DNA from 2 places in the Bacillus sp. GbtcB14 genome. Region 1 is predicted to be linked to the other one. Evidence: riboswitches for the same ligand, from Rfam matches in the RefSeq annotation. Region 1 holds a riboswitch; the other holds the start of a gene.
What was found. A riboswitch is a leader RNA that binds a small molecule or an ion and turns the genes downstream of it on or off. The one in region 1 is predicted to bind preQ1.
Positions count from the first base shown of each region.

Region 1 (3,169 bases):
ATTAGAGCATGCGACTACTGCCGTAGAAGCCGCTCGCTCTCAGCTTGAAATTATGAAATCTGTTGCGACAGATTTAGATGAGCCATTTTTAATGAATGAGGAAAAGAAATTAAGTAAATGCGAGCATCAACTAAACGAAGCAAGACACTAAAAAACATCCAGAGAATTTTCTCTGGATGTTTTTTTCATGACAACTGTTCTCCATACTTTTTCAATGTTTCTCCAACTGTACATTGCCTAATACAAAAAGAATGAGCATAATATTTACTATTTGTCTTTCGATTATGTTCTCGTAAAAAACACCCTTCACAATATGTTTCTAATAAGTCATTTACCTCTGTAATGAGTTGCTTTTTATCCACCGTTGCACCTCTCTATTCGGTTATTTCTTTATGACTATCAATGACTTTTCCTTCTAATGCTTGCGTTGCTAATTGATGTGCTTCTTTATTTTGTTTTCTAGATATCGGCTCACATACAAGTTTTAATTTCATTTGCTTCGCTTTTTGTTCAATTTGGTCTAAATAATGATTTAAATGTTCATCATAACAAGGCCATTCCCCGGCCAATTGCTGCAGTACAACTTGAGAATCACCGCGAAGTGTAACTGCTTCATACTTAATCCCTAATTCCTCGAGTATATTCATGCCGTATAATAATGATGCATATTCTGCTTCATTATTATCATATATACCTTCAATATATGCATTACGGCGAATTCGGTATTTTGTATTTCCCTTTTTATAGTATACACATATACCTACTCCAGCTTCTTTCGTCTGTACATCATAACCACCATCAAAATAAACGAGTATTTCTTGAGGCTCTTCTTCTATTTGTTTACTCAGCTTTTTCATTTCCTTTAATGACCATTCTGCATCCATTTCATCATAAAATGATAGTTCTTTCACTCTTCCTGTTTTCTCGAAATCCTCTGCAAATTGCAATACATCTTCTATGTTCATATAACCTGTCGTTAATTCCGTCTGCAAACCGCGCTTCGTTTTATACAACCAATGGATTTTATATTTCATACTAGATTCCCCTTATATAAGACTTCTTATATGTAGCCAGCTAATGAAAGCCTCACTTTATTTTATTATATTGTATCAAGAGTCACAGTATTATATTCAATTTGACTCCATACAAAAAGAGCTATCCCTATAGGAATAGCTCTTTTATCTATTACATAAATCTTTCAAATTGTACTCGTTTATTAATCCAGTACATTACAGGCATACCAATCGCCATTACAACGAATTCACCCGCTGCACATGTTAACCAAGTCCACATAAATGGTAGATCAAATGCAAGATGAAGTTCAATTGCAATCATAAACATTGTAATTGTAAAAATAACTGTATTAAAAACCATACGAGCCCAAACACCTTTAATAAATCGCATAGAAATAATCGTCGCAACTAATGCAAGAATAGATTGCCCTACTCCAAATACTAAATCGTAAGCGATCATAGGTGAGAAAAAGAGATTCGTTAAAAATACACCTAATACAATTCCGTAAATTGCTTTCTTATTAAATACAACGAGATGATTAAACATCTCTGAAATACGAAACTGTACACTCGTAAAGCCAAATGGCTGAATAAGCATAGAAACAGCAATATATAATGCCGCTAAAATACCATTACCGACTAAAGTTCTAATATTCATGACAAAATCTCCTTAGTTTTTTTACGTGGGATGGTTTCGAACCACGTTATTCGTTTTTTAAGCAACAAGATTATATTTTACGCGGTAGCCCCCCTTTCGTCAATAGATTCCTATCATGAACTACCTTTTTTCTTTTAGACAACGTATAATGAAATATATGAAAGATTTAGGAGGTTTTACTTCATGACTGCAACAATTCAAAATGAAAAAGTGATCGTTTCCATTTCTGACAAAGGTGCAGAATTACAAAGCGTTCGCTTAAAAGAAGACAACACTGAATACTTATGGCAAGGCGATTCTACTTATTGGGGGCGCCGCGCACCAATTTTGTTCCCAATTGTCGGCCGATTAGTAAATGATACATACTACGTAGATGGTAAACCTTATTCTTTAACACAACACGGCTTTGCTCGTGATCTTACATTCTCTGTAAAAGAACAAAGTGAAACGAAAATCACTTATATTGTAACTAGTAATGAAGAAACATTAAAAAAATACCCATACGAATTTGAGTTACTTGTTTCTTATGAGCTAGACGGACAAATCGTTCATGTAACATATGAAGTGAATAACCCTACTTCAAAAGAGATGTTCTTCTCAATCGGGGCGCATCCTGGATTCAACTTCCCGTTATTAGAGGGTGAATCATTTACAGATTACCATTTATCATTTAATGGTTCTGAACGCTTAGAAACAAGTGTATTAGAAGGACCTTACCTTTCTAGTAAAAAGCAATTAATCGCTGAAAATACGAATGAATTGCCACTTACATACGATTTATTCAAAAATGATGCACTTATTTTTGAAAATATGAATACGGATGAAATCTCTATTCGTTCTCATAAACATAATAAATTTGTAAAGGTAGAATTTGATGGGTTCCCATTTGTCGGCGTATGGACACCAGGTGAGAACGCACCTTTCTTATGTATTGAACCTTGGTACGGAATTGCTGATGAAGTAAATCCAGCAAAAGATTTCAAGGAAAAAAAAGGAATTCAATCTTTACAAGCGAATGAAACATTTACATGTCGTTATAGTATTACAATCGGCTAAGTACCCTATCCCCTACTTCAAAGAAATATATAAGTAGGGGATCATCTTATCATTTGGAGGTTTCTCATTTTGATTGAAGTATATATTGATGGTGCATCAAAAGGAAATCCTGGTCCTTCTGGTGCAGGCGTATTTATTAAAGGGGTGCAACCAGCTGTACAATTATCATTGCCCCTTGGGACAATGTCCAATCATGAAGCAGAATACCACGCTTTACTTGCGGCATTAAAATATTGCACGGAGCATAATTATAACATTGTCTCTTTTCGTACAGATTCGCAACTTGTCGAGCGAGCTGTTGAAAAAGAATACGCAAAAAATAAAATGTTTGCACCACTATTAGAGGAAGCACTGCAGTACATAAAAAGTTTTGATCTCTTTTTTATTAAGTGGATTCCAAGTAGTCAAAATAAAGTCGCTGATGAATTAGCTAGAAAAGCTA
Region 1 covers NZ_JAGXJT010000002.1:638,453-641,621, forward strand. Annotated here, with positions in the region: gene KVT31_RS08225 (DUF2564 family protein) at 1-151, shown strand, start outside; gene KVT31_RS08230 (zinc-finger domain-containing protein) at 186-362, opposite strand; gene KVT31_RS08235 (ribonuclease H family protein) at 375-1,034, opposite strand; gene KVT31_RS08240 (QueT transporter family protein) at 1,186-1,671, opposite strand; PreQ1 riboswitch class I at 1,678-1,722, opposite strand; gene KVT31_RS08245 (aldose 1-epimerase family protein) at 1,855-2,727, shown strand; gene KVT31_RS08250 (reverse transcriptase-like protein) at 2,797-3,169, shown strand, end outside.

Region 2 (3,169 bases), on a different contig from region 1:
TAATTAGAAGGAAGTGGGAGACCACTTCTTTTTTGATACGTGCATAGTTTTCTTTCTTATTTTGGAATACTACATGGAGAAAGAAAAGAAGGAGTTGGAAAGTATGTCCAAGAAAAAGAAAGAAGAAGAGCGCGCGTGGAAAGCACGTAAAGAAAATCAAAAACCACATGGAAAGGTGAAAGCCTTTGCTGAATTAGTTGAAGGAACAGAAAAAACGTGATGATTATTTCATCACGTTTTTTGTATGAGTGGAAAAGTTAATAAGAAGGTTGTACCAGTACCTTTTTCGCTTATAATATCAATTTTTCCGTCCATAGCTTGTATAACACTGAATACGACCATCATTCCAAGACCAGTACCTTTTTCTTTTGTTGAGTAGAAAGGGGATCCAAGGCGTTTTACTTGTTCTTGATCCATACCAATTCCTGTATCTTTGATATACAATTGTATATGTTTATGGTCTGGAACTAAAGTAAGTACGAGATCACCGCCTGTAGGCATAGCCTCAATACAGTTTTTTAAAATATTTAATAAACATTGGTTTAGTTTTTGTTTTTCACCAGCGATATAGAAAGATGTACTTTGTTTGATGTAGTGGATACGAACGTTTGTTAAATTAGCAAGAGGTGTGATTAAAGATAGGGCATGCAATAATTCTTCCTCTACTTGTAACTGTTGTTCTTTTTCAATACTTGGTTTCGCGAAAGTTAAGTAGTCTGTAAGAACATGATTTGCTTGTTCGATTCCGTTGATGGCTATGTCGATATATAATTTTCGCTCTTGCTCAGTGCATGTATTTGACTGCAAAAGTTGTAAAAATCCTTTTGTTGAAGTTAATGGATTGCGAATCTCATGAGAGATGGACGCTGCCATTTCGCCAATTAAATGGAATTTTTCGGCATTCATAAGTTCGTTTTGAAGACGAACTTGCATTTGTAGTATGTGTAGCAAATATAAAATAAGGATTGTTCCAATTATTGTACATATTTCGTATACGATAATATGAGGTATGTAATCTGCACTATTTGTAACCTCTGAAAGGAAAGATGGTATCCAACCCAAGCCAAATATGAGACTGTAAAAGATAGCGAGTGCTATTTTTATACGATTAGAACTTCGGTTAAATAGTTTGTATGTTAATAGTAGAACAATAAATAGTAGAACCGAAGCGGTAAGAGATGGGAATACACCTATTCCACCTAATAAGAAGCGGTATATGTTTAATACAGCTAAGATGGAAGCACCAGCAATAGGACCTCCTGTTAATGTACCGACAATTAATACGATATGGCGCATATCAAATTGAAAGCCATAATTTGTTTTTGCTCCGAAAGTAATACATAGTATGGTAGTGAGGCAACACAATGTAATAAATATAGCTGAATTTAATTTAGGAGATCGTTTCCCTTTTTGATTCCAAAATAAATGGTATACGAGCATTGTAACAAGGATGAATAATATATTTAAAAAGAGATAAATAATAAAGGGTTTCAGTAGGATGCCTCCTCTCTTCTCACATTAAATTAATCATACTATAAAATAAAAGAAATGAAATGAGAAATAGCGGAAAAAATCAGAAATTTTTTCTGGTAGTATACAATATGTTACAATAAGCTTTGTCAATGAAAGAAGGAATTCCGTGCATTACACGGGAGAGGTTCGCGAACTCCCTCTATAAAAAACTATGGAAACAACAATATCTTTAGGTATTGTTTTGTTTTTTTATTGTGACAGTTCAAGAACGTTCTTTCTTCTTATTCGTAGTAGAGAAGGAGAATGAGTGAAATGAAAAAAGAAAAGGCAGTTGTTGTTTTCAGTGGAGGACAAGATAGTACGACATGTTTATTTTGGGCAATAGAGCAGTTTGCAGAAGTAGAGGCTGTAACGTTTAATTACAATCAACGTCATAAGCTAGAAATTGATTGTGCAGCGGAAATTGCAAAAGAGCTAGGAATTAAACATACGGTACTAGATATGAGTCTATTAAATCAACTTGCTCCAAATGCGTTAACGAGAACGGATATGGAGATTACACATGAAGAAGGTGAATTGCCATCGACGTTTGTAGATGGACGAAATTTACTATTCTTATCATTTGCTGCTGTATTAGCAAAACAAGTTGGGGCACGTCATATTGTAACGGGTGTATGTGAAACTGATTTTAGTGGTTATCCAGATTGCCGTGACGTGTTTGTGAAATCGTTAAACGTTACTTTAAATTTATCCATGGATTATCCGTTCGTAATTCATACACCACTTATGTGGATTGATAAAGCGGAAACATGGAAATTATCAGATGAACTGGGAGCATTCGAGTTTGTTCGAGAAAAAACATTAACATGTTATAACGGAATCATTGGTGATGGTTGCGGTGAATGTCCAGCATGTCAACTTCGTAAAGCAGGATTAGATACGTACCTACAAGAACGCGAAGGAGCGAGTAACTAATGGATAACTTCTTTGGATTTCGCATTGTAGAAAATTTGCAAAAAATGGACGAGGATATTCAGCGTAAACAGCTTAAATATCATAATAAAAGAGTAATGGTCAGCAAGGAATTTACATTTGATGCAGCACACCATTTACACTGTTATGAAGGGAAATGTAAAAACTTACATGGTCACACATATAAAGTTGTATTTGGGATTAGTGGATATGTGAATGAAATAGGTCTTGCAATTGACTTTGGAGATATAAAAGAAATTTGGAAGAATGAAATAGAAATTTATTTAGACCATCGTTATTTAAACGAAACGTTACCAGCAATGAATACGACGGCTGAAAACATGGTCGTTTGGATTTACGAAAAAATGGCAGAAGCATTAATAAAAGATAATCGTGCGAACGAATATAAAGGAGCTCGTGTTGAATTTGTTCGTCTTTTCGAGACGCCAACTAGTTATGCGGAAGTAAGACGGGAGTGGATGCTCGATGAGTAAAATCCCTGTCTTAGAAATATTTGGTCCGACTATTCAAGGTGAAGGAATGGTTGTGGGACAAAAGACGATGTTTATCCGTACAGCAGGTTGTGATTATAGCTGCGCATGGTGTGATTCTGCTTTTACGTGGGATGGATCGGCTAAGGATCAAATTAGACAGATGACAGCAGAGGACGTTTGGAACGAGCTTGTAGAAATTGGTGGCGAAAATTTTTCTCATGTTACGATTT
Region 2 covers NZ_JAGXJT010000003.1:600,462-603,630, forward strand. Annotated here, with positions in the region: gene KVT31_RS12000 (DinB family protein) at 1-3, shown strand, start outside; gene KVT31_RS30250 (DUF6254 family protein) at 104-220, shown strand; gene KVT31_RS12005 (ATP-binding protein) at 232-1,440, opposite strand; PreQ1 riboswitch class I at 1,649-1,692, shown strand; gene queC (7-cyano-7-deazaguanine synthase QueC) at 1,786-2,448, shown strand; gene queD (6-carboxytetrahydropterin synthase QueD) at 2,448-2,939, shown strand; gene queE (7-carboxy-7-deazaguanine synthase QueE) at 2,932-3,169, shown strand, end outside.
Region 2: it holds a riboswitch for preQ1, as region 1 does, so the genes downstream of both, queC (7-cyano-7-deazaguanine synthase QueC) here and KVT31_RS08240 (QueT transporter family protein) in region 1, are expected to answer to the same signal.